One region of the Paenibacillus sp. FSL R10-2788 genome, then DNA from elsewhere that is predicted to be linked to it. Evidence: predicted binding sites of a transcription regulator. Region 1 holds the regulator's gene; each other region holds the start of a gene.

Region 1 (4,804 bases):
TAAGCCCAAGGGAAGATGCGCTTACTGCAGCTCAGATGATCGTATGGCTCACTCAAAGTGAATCAGGGGATGATGAAGAGCTGAATTTAAGCGGCCGGGGCGGTGATTTCTGGGAGACGGTGGCAAGCGATACCGATTCCTGTCTGGGACGTTCCTGTCCTTGGTTCCGCAAATGCTATTATCATAGGGCCAAGCATGAAGCTGGGATTGCTGACGTGGTCATTACGAACCACTCCAAGCTATTCGCAGATGTTAAAGCTGGGCACCAGCTGCTTCCAGCTTACGAGCATCTTGTAATTGATGAAGCACATCATTTAGAAGATGTGGCTGGTAAACATCTTGGCATGCATATGAAGCATTTCACTGTGGCACACACGTTATCGCGACTGTATAAAGATAGCCGAAACGGACAGCTTCCTGCTCTGCGCCAGATCTTACAGTCGTCAGGCAGTGAAGAGGCTTCAGAATGGAGCGGAGTCATCGATCGGATCTACCCGGATCTGCTTACTGTCAAAGAAACCTGGGATGCACTCAGCGACAAGCTGTTCAGCCTTTTGCCGGAACGCAGTGATGCAGCAGCAGGGGAAGCGGGACAACTGGTTATGCGTTTGCTTCCCGCCCGTAAGCCGAAGGATTGGGATGAATTAGTTGCGCTTGAGAACACTATGAATCTGACGTTAAGCGACATCATCCGTAAGGGTGATAAAATGCTTAATGAGATGCGTGACCAGGAAAGCCAATCCTCAGCAGACAGTCTTGTTACTGATATTAGCGGTTTATTTAAGGATTTGGCTTCCATACGTGAGCAAGTAAGATTCTTTATGGGGCTGAATGACGATAATGTAGTATATTGGCTGGAGGCAAATGGAAATTACCGCAGCAAATCACTGCAGATGTATGCCGTCCCTGTGGATGTTAGCAGCCAGCTTAAAGAGTTGTTCTTCGATAAGAAAAAAAGCATCGTGCTTACCTCGGCGACGCTGTCTGTAGATAAATCTTTTCAGTTTATGATTGATAATCTCGGACTTAACGAAGCTGCGGAAGAGGGACGTCTAATGACCTCACTCCTTCCTTCTCCCTTTAAGTATCGCGAGCAGGCGCTTCTAGTTATACCGCGTGATTTTCCTAGTGTGAAGGGCAGTGTGGGCGATGCTCGATTTGTCGATACACTCGTACAGTCGTTAGCAGAAGCTGCCAAAACAACACGTGGGCGGATGCTGGTTCTGTTTACTTCTTATAAAATGCTGCGTCAGGTATATGATCCGCTTAAAGAGGCTTTGGCCTCACAAGAGATTACGGTGCTTGGTCAAGGCGTGGAAGGTGGCAGCCGGAGCAAGCTGATCCGCCGCTTTCAGGACAGTGCAGCATCCGTTCTGCTGGGGACGAGCAGCTTCTGGGAAGGTGTAGATATTCCAGGTGAAGCACTGACTTGCCTGGCCATCGTGAGACTTCCGTTTCAACCGCCGAATCACCCGTTGGCGGAAGCGAAGTCGGAGTTATTGCAGGCTCAGAAGAAGAATCCGTTCATGAAATTGTCTGTTCCTCAAGCGGTTATTCGCTTTAAGCAGGGATTCGGAAGACTGGTTCGCACGGCGCAGGATCGCGGAATAGTTATTGTTTATGATACAAGGGTTATTGAATCTCATTACGGGAAGTATTTCCTTTATTCATTGCCTGGTCCCAAAATGGAGCATATGCTGACTGATCAAATGGTCCCCCGCATAGCGGAATGGCTAGAGGATGGCGGCGCTTCTTAAAATGCTCGTCTTCAGTTTAGCTCCTCCTTATCCTTAAGGGCGGTAAGTTACAGTACCGCCCTTAATAAGGAGAGGTATACGTTTGAATATGGATTTTCACAAGAACATTACTATTTTTAGGAGGAAAAATATGAAATCGGATAAAATATCAGAAGCCGTTGTTCGCAGACTACCTGTGTATTTGCGTTTTTTGAATGATCTCCAGAATCGCGAAATATTAACAGTTTCCTCTCAGGAACTTGGACAAAAGCTTGATCTTAATCCCGCACAGATTCGTAAGGATTTAGCGTATTTTGGTGACTTCGGCAGAAAAGGTATCGGCTATGATGTAACGTATCTTATTGAGAAAATCCGTCATATCCTGAAGCTGGATCAACAGCTTAATGTAGCTTTAGTTGGAGCAGGTAATCTCGGACATGCCTTGTCTAATTACAATGCATATCTCAAAGATACTATGAAAATCACCGCTATATTTGATTCGTACGCTCCTAAGGTTGGACGTAAGATCAACTCCCTTACTGTGCAACCAATGGATGAACTAGGCAGCACGATTCGTGAGCAAGGTATTCGCATTGCCATTATTACCGTACCTGATTCAGAAGCTCAAAATGTAGCAGATATTCTCATTTCTTCTGGGATTGAAGCAATTTTGAACTTTGCCCCTGTGATTCTGAAGACACCACCGAATATCCGGGTGCATGCAGCTGATTTTACAACTGATCTGCAAAGTCTTGCGTATTACTTGCGGGATGGAAAGGAAGAAAGCGAACATGAACAACAATAAAACGATAATTAAGGGCGGGTATTTTCTGACTCCGGGAACGGATGAGCCGGTTCTGAGTGGATATATGACTATTGAAGATGATTTAATCACTTACATAGGAAAAGAAGAGCCTCAGATGGAAGCTGGAGTGCAAGTGGTTGATGGCAGCCGTCTGCTGTTCATGCCTGGACTTGTAAACACACATGGTCATGCGGCGATGTCTTTGCTGCGTGGATATGGAGATGATTTAGCGCTACAAGTGTGGCTTCAGGAGAAGATGTGGCCGATGGAGGAAAAGTTCACCGGTGATGATGTATACTGGGGAACCTCCTTATCTGTATTGGAAATGCTGAAGGGTGGAACTACGACCTTCCTCGATATGTATGATCATATGGACCGAGTAGCTGAGGTAGCTGAGTTATCAGGTATCCGTTCCGTATTGATGCGTGGTGTGATTGGGTTATGTCCAGAGGATGTACAGAATCACAAGCTTGCGGAAGCGATTTCTTTTGCCCGTAACTGGCATGGAAAGGCTGACGGTAGAATTACTACTATGATCTCGCCGCACGCCCCTTATACTTGCCCTCCGGACTTCCTGGTTAAGTTCGTGCAGGCAGCGCATGATCTGGATTTACCGATGCATACGCATATGTCCGAAACGAAACGTGAAGTGGAACAAAATGTGGCGGATTACGGGTTGCGTCCTGTAGCTCACTTAGAGAAGCTTGGAATGTTCACACGTCCCTCGATAGTTGCACATGGTGTTCATTTAAATGATGAAGAGATTGAGATCTTGGCTCGCCATAATGTGGGTGTCTCTCATAATCCGGGCAGTAATTTGAAGCTGGCTAGCGGAGTGGCTCGGGTTACTGATCTTCTAAAAGCTGGTGTGAAGGTGTCTCTTGGCACGGATGGCGCGGCAAGCAACAATAACTTGGATATGTTTGAAGAGATGCGGCTTGCAGCTCTCATTCATAAGGGTGTCAGCGGTGATCCAACGGCTGTTCCAGCTCCAGAAGCTCTACGTATGGCTACAGAATATGGCGCCCAGTCCATCTTTTTAAATAATGTAGGTAGACTTGCTGTTGGGATGAAAGCTGATTTCATTGCAATTGATATAGATCAGCCGCATTTGCTGCCACACACAGATCTGTTGTCTCATGCAGTTTACTCTGCTAGCGCTAAGGATGTTGAGCATGTGTGGGTGAATGGTAAACAGGTCATCAAGCATGGACAATGCTTAACCCTGGATGAGGAAGCTATCCGGCGTAAAGCGCAAGAAGCCTTCGAAGGTTTATTGAAGCGTTAAGTCTGGAGAATAACGAATAAATAATAGGCTGCGACTTTTTGCTTTTAGCAAAAGTTGCGGCCTTTTGTACATTTTAAGGCTGGGAAAGCTAGAAAATTATGAAATTTTGGATAAACACGCGGGTGTGTTATATAATCAAAAAAGATATATTACTAGAAAGGGAGCTGTACCTTGAAGAAAAGGAAAAAATGGATCCTCCTGGGGTCAGTTCTGATTCTGCTCCTGGGGTTTGGACTTATCCAGTTCTATGCCTATATTATGAAAGATCAATGGAACGAGCGGGATATCGCCAAGGATGTTGCCAAAACCAGAGCGGGTCTAACAGAGGTAACCAAAGCACAAAAATCGGTTTGGGATGAAAATGCAGTGTACTGGGTTTTAACAGGAAAAAATGAAGCCGGGACTGCTCTTATGGTCTGGGTCCGCTTTACGGTAGATGGAAAATTTGCTGAAGGCGACGACGCAGTGTTTGCTGAGGAACTAAGTAAAGGAACCTCAGAAGCCCAAATACGCGGCATTATCAAAGCTGATCTTCCGGACATAACGATTGAACGCTTGCTGCCGGGAGTATATAACGGAGAGTATGCTTGGCAGCTTTTTTATAAACAGAGCGGTCGGTATTATTATCAATTTTATCGGTTTTCGGATGGGTCCCGAATGGGTGAAGGTTACAGTTTACCTAAAAGTTAAGCCGAACATAAGGAAATTAAGGGTGGCAATGTAAACAAGCGAACTTATTATAAGTTCGCTTGTTTACATTTATTTGATGTACAAAAGTGATATACTAAGTGATATACTGAATGGGTGGTTATCACCGAATATTCTCTTAAATTCACATACAAAAATAGGCCGATTGATTAAAAATCAAGGCCGATTTTGTCGAAAACGAGGAATATATTTGGTATTGATGGAAATATTTAAAAAATTAAATTTTAAATATATTCACATTTATTTTGAAATTAGTATATACACCTG
Region 2 (4,804 bases), 310 kb from region 1:
TAATCGACCATATTGTGAGTAAACATCACCATTACCTGCGGGAAGAACTGCCCCTGATTAGCCAAAATGTAACTAAGGTATACCGGGTTCATGGCGGAGATTCACCTCATTTAGAAGAGTTATATAGTTTGTTTAATGCACTCAAGGAAGATCTGCTTCAGCATACAGCTAAAGAAGAGGAAGATGAGTTTCCAAAATTATTAGCGTATGATGCCAATCCAAGTGAAGAAGGGCTGACCACACTTCGCGAGGCATTATTTGAACTTGAGAGTGAACATGACACAGCAGGCGATATATTGAGACAAATACGCAAAATAACAGATGATTTCACCCCACCGGCTCATGCTTGTACAACCTATCGTTTGACTTATGCCCGGCTAGAGGAGCTGGAGAGCATGACTTTTGAACATGTTCATCTGGAGAATAATATATTGTTCCCTAGATTCCAGTAGAAAAAATGAGTTTTCAAAGAGTCCCTTAGGGGACTTTTTTTATATTTGAGAACAAAGCTTATTTACGTTATTCTTAAATAGACAGTATGCATAACTTACTACAAGCCTGAGACGCTGTGTGGTCATTAGGCGGGACAAGGCGGTGTCACTATGCCCACGAAATATATGTGGAGGTTGTTACTAGGATTAGTCATCGTATTCATAATAGGTGGATGTTCGACTCTTGCTGACGTTAATAATGAAGGGAATAATGGCTTAGCAGGATCAGACGGGCCTACGCTTTCGCTTATCGTTGCGGGAAATGACTTGCTGACCAACCCTTTGGACAAGCAGCTTAGCGAGAGCTACAGAAAAGGGATAACGATCTTTGACCTACTGAAAGGTAGTGGGAAGGCCACCTTTTCTGAGGATAACACAAGCATTCTAACGGTAAATAATATTTCACTCAGTCCAGGAATGAATTGGGAGCTGCAAATGGATGGGGAGACCATTGGATCTGAGGATTGGGGTCGAACCGTCGGGCATGAATCAAAATTAGTAATTACGGCGATGTCTAAGGAACAAGAGGAACCCCTTCAAATTGTGTTGTTGACCGTGAATGGCGGAAGTGAGCAAGTGAATTTGAATCATTCATATGTTATGGGATTTACTGAAGATTTAACAGTGAGAGGTTTGTTGAAGAACAGCAGTGTGGTGCAGTTGACCGAAGACAACAAAAAGGTGTTATCCATTGGTGATTATACTCCTCTTAGCAATGAAGTTTGGAAGATGAAGGTGAATGGGAAGCAGCTGCTTGAGAATGGAATGGACATGAAGCTTAGAGTGCAGGATGAATTGGAGATTTTATTGGCTATACGTTAAAAAAAGTACATAAATGCCAGATCTACGGTTATTCAGAACCTGTGATCTGGCTTTTTTTATTAGAATTTAGAACCTAACAAAGTTGTCTTATTTTTTATGTGAAAACATTCACATTTAATGTGACTGTAATCACAATCTCTCTTAAATTTTGAAATGTATAATTTCATTATGTAGAAGATAAGTTGAAGCAAAGTTCAACAAGAACGGATAAGACTGAGGAGGCACCTAACTATGGCAGCGAAGAGAGAAAAATTAGTATTAGTCGGCAACGGTATGGCAGGCATAGGTACGCTAGAGCAAATATTGAAGCTAGGTGGAGCTTATGACATTACGGTCTTTGGAAGCGAACCTCACCCCAATTATAATCGGATCATGTTGTCCTATGTTCTCGAAGGCAGCAAAACCATCAACGATATCATCCTAAACGACTGGAACTGGTATGAAGATAACAACATTACTTTGCATACAGGAACAACAGTTACGCGAATTGACGAGCATTCCAAGCAAGTAATTGCGGATAACGGTATGGCTGTTTCTTACGATAAAGTGATTATTGCAACGGGTTCGAATTCATTTATTTTACCTGTACCTGGTTGTGATAAGGAAGGAGTAGTGGGTTTCCGGGATATTGCAGATTGTGATGCGATGCTAGCTGCGGCTAAACAATACAACAAAGCGGCGGTAATCGGCGGGGGCTTACTTGGATTGGAAGCGGCAAAGGGTCTTGTGAACCTTGGCATGGACGTTACTGTAGTGCATCTGATGGAAGATCTAATGGAGCGCCAGCTTGATCGTAATGCCTCCTCTATGTTGCAAGCTGAGCTAGAGCGTCAAGGCGTGAAATTTGCCATGGGCAAACAAACAGTAGAATTGACAGGGGAACAGAGAGTAAGTGGTTTACAATTTAGTGATGGCACTACACTTGCAGCTGATTTTGTAGTTATGGCTGTAGGCATCAAACCGAATATAACTGTGGCAAAAGAAAGCGGAATTGCTGTTAATCGTGGAATTGTAGTGGACGATTATTTGCAGACCTCTATGCAGAATGTATATTCCATTGGCGAATGTGCCGAACATCGCGGAGTTTGTTACGGATTAGTAGCGCCGCTCTTCGAGCAGGGTATGGTTCTAGCTAAACATCTCTGCGGAAGCGATACAAATCCATATGAAGGTTCTGTTGTCTCCACCAAATTAAAAATTTCCGGTGTGGATGTATTTTCTGCAGGTGAGTTTATGGATTCCCCTGAGCACACTGTAATCTCAAGCAAAGATGAATGGAAGCGAACCTATAAGAAAATTCTGCTCAAAGACAATGTCATTGTTGGTGCAGTCCTGTTCGGGGATGTGACGGAATCGGCTAACCTGCAAAAGTTAGTAAAACAAGGTGCTGTAATGACTGATGAGATTTATACAGAGGTCATGGGTACGGGCTGCTGCGGAAGCGGAGCCAAAAAGAGCACATCTGTAGAAGCTATGGCGGACGAAGAAATCGTTTGTGGCTGTAATGGGGTTACGAAAAAAGCGATTGTGGATGCGGTCATAGAAAATGGTTTTACTACTGTGGACGAGATCAAAGCATGTACAGGAGCGACGCGTTCTTGCGGAGGTTGTAAACCGGTTGTAGAACAAATTTTACAATTTGTCCTGGGTGATAGTTTTGAGCAGTCTGCCAAGCAAGGTATCTGTAGCTGTACAACGCTTAGCCGGGATGAGATTGTTGCTGAGATTACAGCTAAAGGTCTTAGTACTACTAAAGAGGTTATGCATGTACTGGGTTGGAAACAAGAGGAAGGCTGCTCTAAATGCCGTCCGGCGATTAACTATTATCTGGGGATGCTAAATCCGGATACACATCAAGATGAGAAGGAATCACGTTTTGTTAATGAACGTATGGGAGCCAATATTCAGAAAGACGGAACCTATACCGTTATTCCACGCATGTACGGCGGGGTAACGACACCAGAGGATTTGAAGAAAATCGCTGATGTCTCCCTTAAATATGATGTAAAAGTTGTGAAGGTGACTGGTGGGCAACGCCTGGATCTAATCGGGGTGAAAAAAGAGGATCTGCCGAAGGTATGGGAAGAGCTCGATATGCCATCAGGTTATGGTTATGCCAAATCGCTACGTACGGTTAAGACTTGTGTGGGTTCACAGTTCTGCCGTTTCGGTACACAGGATTCGCTGGGAATGGGCGCGCTCATAGAACGTAAGTATGAACGTCTTGATTTTCCTGCCAAGTTTAAAATAGCTGTCAACGGCTGCCCACGTAACTGTGCGGAATCCTGCACGAAGGATATTGGCATCGTCGGTAATGACGGCGGTTGGGAAGTATTTATCGGTGGTAACGGTGGGATCAAACCACGGATTGCTGATTCCTTCTGCAAAATTAAGACCGATGAAGAGTTGATCGAAGTGTGCTCCGCTGTGATGCAATATTACCGTGAGACCGGCAATTATTTGGAGAGAACCTCCGAGTGGGTTGAGCGTATGGGACTTGAGCAGATTCAAATGGTCATTTTGAATAATGAAGATAACCGCAAAGAGCTGGCCGCACGGATTGACTTTGCTCTGACTCAGGTGACGGATCCTTGGAAAAAAATGCTTAATGACAGTAGCACTCGTACTGCGCTTTTTGAAGAAACAAGAGTCTAGCGGATATAACGCACACAGAAGGGGAGAGACCAATGAATAAGACCACACAAACGTATGCAATAGGCTCAGTACAGGATTTCCTGCTGCAGATTGGCCGTGTAGTGATTGCTGGAGCTGTTGAACTGGCTGTATTTCGTGCCTCTGACGGAGCCATCTATGCAGTAGAGAATCGTAGTCCTCATCCTAAGGGTGGCCCGCTTGCGGAAGGGATCGTGTCAGGTCACTATCTGTACGATCCGCTGTACGATTGGAAAATCGATCTGCGCACGGGTGAGGTGCAGGCTCCAGACCAAGGTAGTGTTGTGACTTATCCAGTCACACTGGACGGAGAGAAAGTTACAGTGAGCGTGTAGACACCGAAGAGTGTAGTAATAGATTTAATAGAAAACGGTGGGGTGGAGTATTATGTTTACGCAAAGTGTGGAGAGCATCGTAGAGACGGCAGTCAGTAAGCGGGACAAAATGAATGAAAGCTTGCCAAGATATTTTCTAGCAGCCCTGTTGGCAGGTGCTTATGTAGGCATTGGGATTATCCTTATTTTCTCTCTAGGAGCACCGCTAGCAGCTGCTAAATCACCTTTCCAACCGCTTATTATGGGTACATCCTTCGGCATCGCCTTGACGCTTGTAGTATTTGCAGGCTCAGAACTGTTTACTGGGAATAATATGTTTTTTACTGTAAGTACACTGGCAGGCAGAACCAGTATCTGGGATACCGTTAAGAACTGGATCCTTGTATTCATCGGGAATGTGGTGGGTGCAGTGATTTTAGCGCTTTTAATTCGTGGGACTGGGTTATTCAGTGCTGCGCCGCCAGAGCATTTGATCTTTACAGC
Region 3 (4,804 bases), 3.8 Mb from region 1:
ATAGCGCCCATGCTGGGCGCACACAAAAAAGAGACGGCAATGATGCCATCTCTTTAACAACATTTTTTCTCATACTTGTCCGTAAAGTCCAATAAATATAAGGATCTCATAGCACTGTATCCTTCCTTACCAGTAGAGCGACACTCTCCACATGCGTGGGTGGACAGTGTGAACAAACTTATATGAGGAGTCCTAAGACACTTCCTGACAGTTTATCTGCTCTTGACGCCTTAGTTCATAAAAATATTGCACAATTGGATGCTTTAACTTCATCTTCTCGCTCATGTTTAAAATCCAACCGTTTTGATAGAAGGCGGCTCCGAGCATAGCATCTATGGCGTGCTGCAGAGGGACGAGAATGGCCCTCCTATCCATAACCGAACGGATGCTTTTTGTACTCTAAGGGGCTTGAGCCGACTCTATTTTTAAACACACGACTAAAATAGTACTGGCTCTTATACCCTACCTTCACGGCCAGATCCCCGATTTTGATATTCGGCATTACGTCATCCAGAATCTCCTTCGCCTTCGATATCCGAAGCTCGGTGACATAGTCAAGGAATGAAGCACCGATTTCTTGCTTCATACGCTTACTAAGATAGGTTTGGTTGATATGAAATAGTGCTGCTACTCGAGTAATAGACAGCTCCGGATCCTGATAATGACTGTCAATATACTCGGTCACTTTTTGGATAAGCACTGTTCCATCCCCTGTATACCCGGGAAGCTCCCGCTCCTTATCCACCCTGTCTTCATGTGAATGCAAAGGATATTTTACCTGAAGATGCTCATCGATCCGATGAAGCAGCTTGTTCAGATCACTCTTCGGCACAGGTTTCAATACATAATCGAATGCTTGCAGTTGCACGGCTTGACGCGCATATTCAAAGTTATCGTACCCGCTGATGATGACAACCAGAACCGACGGGCAGCGTTCGCGCAATATGTTCATCAGATCGAGCCCATTCATATTCGGCATGTTGATGTCCACAAGACATACATGTGGTGGGGCTTCCTCCACCATATTCAATGCTTCGTTTGCACTTTTCGCTTCTCCTGCAACTTCAAAAAGATACGGACTCTCCTCAATATATTGTCGCAAGCCTTTGCGAATGATCGTTTCATCATCGACGATGACAATCTTCCACATCTTCATTCCACTCCCCGTCCAAAGGTATTCGAATGACCATAACGGTAATGCCATCTTCGCTCTTCACTGCAAGGCCATATGGCACTCCGTAAGCTAGTCGAATGCGATGGTTTACACTGTATAGCCCAAAGCCTGTGGCAGAACGATCATATGTATCATCAAGAAGGGCTTGATTTATCTGCTCAAGCTTCTCTTCCGGAATCATAACCCCATTATTTTCAACCTTAATGACCAAATAATCGGCCTGTTTATATGCTGTAATCGAAATTTTGCACTTTTGATCCCCAAGTGGCTTAATCCCGTGATAAATCGCATTTTCCACCAAAGGCTGCAGTATGAAGCGAACGACTTGGCACTGAGCAAGCTTTTCATCATATCGAAGCTCGTAGTCCAGAATCTCCTCATATCGCACACCTTGAATATGAAGATAACTCTCGACATGGTACAACTCCTGATCAAGCAGAATGTATGGACTGCCTGTGCCAAGCCCTAATCGGAAATACGCGCTAAGCGCTTCCACCATCTCCACCACATTGTCTGCTCCATGTTCCGTTGCCATCCACTGGATCGTATCCAATGTGTTGTATAAAAAGTGCGGCTTGATCTGCTCATGAATCAGTCTGAGTTCCATCTCCTTTCGGTCCTGCTCCACAGCGTATAATTGAACAAGCATGTCATTGAAGCTTCGTCCAAGATCGCCGATCTCATCCGAGCGCGTAACATCTGCTCGTATGGTTTGGTTGCCGTTCTGCACATTTTCCATTACCTGGCGAAGCGACTGAATTGGACGAATAATGGAAGAAGCAAGCAGCATCAGAAAGACGATAAACGCACTACCGATAAGAACGCCTACCAGCAATGCAGTCCGCTGGGTTTTGATCACCGCTAACGATAGACTTGAATTCGGTACTTCGAGTACTAACTTCCAGCCTTCCACATTTTGAATTGGAGCCTCAAATACACTCATGTTCTTCTTATCTGCTGTATCCTCCGCTCCATCTTCTTCACCCAGCTCTCTGCAATCGACGATAAGCTGGCCTGACTGGTCATATAGCATTACATCTTGAGCAATCTCCTTCATCTTCTTAACGGAGACGGCTGCGGCAATATAAGCTACCTCATCATTCACCGATGGATTAACACGATAAAGAATGACGACGATTTCGGCTGCATTCGCTTTGGATACGATCGGATTGCTCACCACATAATTGGAATCTGAATTCAGCAGTTTTCGATAGTAGGGTCGGTTTAGTATCGAAAAAGGCTTGTCCCTTGCTGACCAGGAATTTCCGTGAATATCCACCACACGTATGGATTCGTACTCTACTTGCTTCTTCGCCTCGAACTTATCGAACTCTTGCAGCAATTCATCTCGTGTCCACTGATGGTCCGAAGCTAGAGAAGCAAGCATGTCTATCTCTCCAATGCGCTGATTAAACCAATAATCAATCTGGTCGCTGCGTGCAGTAACCACTTGCTGCGTTAAGTTCTTATTCAAAGGGACAACCGTATGGTTCATCTCCAAATATATTGTTACAAGCAATGCAACGAACAGCAGCAAGAAGCAGCCTCCTGCGATTAACGTGATTTTTAAGTGAATTGATTTCATTGTAATCATAGCCCTTCACAATATCCGTCTCTTACATGCCCGAAAAAGACAAAAAAACACTAATCTGTGCAAATACATAATGCTGTACTAAATCTATAATAGGTCTTGTGCATATTTTCACATGAAATAACATTCATGTCTAGGCTAGAGATAAAGGATTTGCCTAGCAAATCTTCCTCTCCCTAGTGTATGTAACCAATTCACAACAGAATGAAGGAGATATTATGCGAACTCACACGAAAAAGCTGTTATCTATTCTACTAGTCCTCAGTCTTATGTTCACGCTTGCTGCCTGCGGCGGTAAAGATGCAGAACCCGCTGCAGATGCAAACGGAGTTCAAGTCTTTGAAGGAGTTGGGCAAGGTAAACATGGCGATATTAAAGTACAAGTCTCCTTATTAGATAACAAGATCACTGACATTAAAGTGACAGAGCATAAGGAAAATGAAGTACTTGCAGAACCTGTTTATACGCAGCTCAAGCAAGATGTCATGGCAACTAACAGCGCAAAAGTTGATGCCATTAGCGGATCTACAGTTACAAGCAAAGGATATCTCGAAGCCATTCAAGATGCAATTACGAAGTCTGGACTTACCCTTGTCGCTGGCGCTGCAGTCAGTGGAAGCAAAGACAAAGAAGAAGTCGAGCAAACCTATGATGTTGTCGTCATCGGTGCCGGGGGTGCTGGCTTTAGTGCGGCTATCGAAGCGAAGAGCGCTGGAGCTAATGTAGTTCTGCTCGAGAAAATGCCAGCTGTTGGCGGCAACACATTGATTTCCGGTGGTGAGATGAATGCGCCGGACAACTGGGTTGAACGTGCTCTTGGCATCACTGATGACACGGCTGACTTGTTCTATGATGATACGATGAAAGGCGGAGACAACCTCGGGGATCCAAAGATGGTTCGTATTCTTGCCGACAATGCTCTAGCATCTGCCGAATGGCTGCGCGATGATATCAAGGTAGAGTTCTTACCTGATCATCTGTTCCAATTTGGAGGCCATTCCAGAAAACGTGCGTTGATTCCTGTAGGTCATACAGGTGTTGAATTGATTACTAAGTTAAAAGCCAAAACAGACGCTGATCAAATCACGATCAAAACGAATATGAAAGCCGAAACCTTGCTGAAGGACGAAAGCGGCAAAATAACAGGTGTAACTGCGACTTCGGGTACTGGCGACAAGATCACATTCCATGCGAACAAAGGCGTCATCATCGCTACCGGTGGTTTTGGATCCAATGTAGAGATGCGTAAAAAGTATAACCCTAAAATGGATGAAAAATATATGTCTACCGATACACCAGGATCTACAGGTGACGGTATCGTTATGGCAGAAACGATTGGCGCCAAACTGACAAACATGGAGAGTATTCAAACGTATCCAATCTGTAATCCTGAGACAGGTGTTATTTCCCTGGTTGCAGATTCCCGCTTCGATGGTGCGATCCTGATTAACCAAGAAGGCAAGCGCTTCGTTGAGGAATTAGAACGTCGAGACGTTATTTCTAAAGCAATTCTTGCCCAAACGGGCGGATATACGTATCAATTATGGAACCAAGGTATTGAGGATATCGGTAAAACGATAGAAGTTCATCAAGACGAATACGATCAACTCGTTAAACAAGGCTTGCTCTTTAAAGCCGATACGATTGAGGAGGCAGCTGATTTCTTCAAAATCGACGTGAACACTTTGAAAGAAACGATTAATAAAGTAAATGATTATGCGAAAACAGGTAATGACCTTGATTTCAAACATCGCGGTGGATTGAAATCTCTTGAAAAAGGCCCTTACTACATCGAAAAAGCTGTACCCTCCGTTCACCATACAATGGGCGGCTTGGTGATCGACGAGAAGACTCGCGTATTGAATGAAAAAGGCGAAGTCATCCCTGGGTTGTTCGCTGCAGGTGAAGTAACAGGGGTCATTCATGGTGCAAACCGTCTTGGCGGTAATGCCATCGCTGATATCTTCACATTCGGCCGGATTGCAGGCAAACAAGTTGTAGCAGAGTAATCTTATTTTTTGTGTAACTGCTCTATTAAT

The links. Region 1 encodes Rex, which represses fermentation and respiration genes when NADH is low (regulators of the CRP and FNR family bind a similar motif). Its sites were predicted from a motif close to TTGTGAAATATTTCACAA; they were not measured.
Region 2: a site for Rex is predicted at 1,410-1,427, ahead of nirB (nitrite reductase large subunit NirB). Genes of this name have one in related genera too.
Region 3: a site for Rex is predicted at 2,865-2,882, ahead of NSQ50_RS03440 (flavocytochrome c). Genes of this name have one in related genera too.

What each region holds. Positions count from the first base shown of each region.
Region 1 is NZ_JBBOQA010000001.1:4,583,032-4,587,835, reverse strand. It holds gene dinG (ATP-dependent DNA helicase DinG) at 1-1,757, shown strand, start outside; gene NSQ50_RS20370 (redox-sensing transcriptional repressor Rex) at 1,888-2,541, shown strand; gene NSQ50_RS20365 (amidohydrolase) at 2,528-3,829, shown strand; gene NSQ50_RS20360 (cell wall elongation regulator TseB-like domain-containing protein) at 4,001-4,519, shown strand.
Region 2 is NZ_JBBOQA010000001.1:4,893,848-4,898,651, reverse strand. It holds gene ric (iron-sulfur cluster repair di-iron protein) at 1-452, shown strand, start outside; gene NSQ50_RS21845 (hypothetical protein) at 603-1,313, shown strand; gene nirB (nitrite reductase large subunit NirB) at 1,545-3,968, shown strand; gene nirD (nitrite reductase small subunit NirD) at 4,001-4,321, shown strand; gene NSQ50_RS21830 (formate/nitrite transporter family protein) at 4,374-4,804, shown strand, end outside.
Region 3 is NZ_JBBOQA010000001.1:780,324-785,127, reverse strand. It holds gene NSQ50_RS03450 (response regulator transcription factor) at 368-1,150, opposite strand; gene NSQ50_RS03445 (histidine kinase) at 1,125-2,711, opposite strand; gene NSQ50_RS03440 (flavocytochrome c) at 2,984-4,774, shown strand.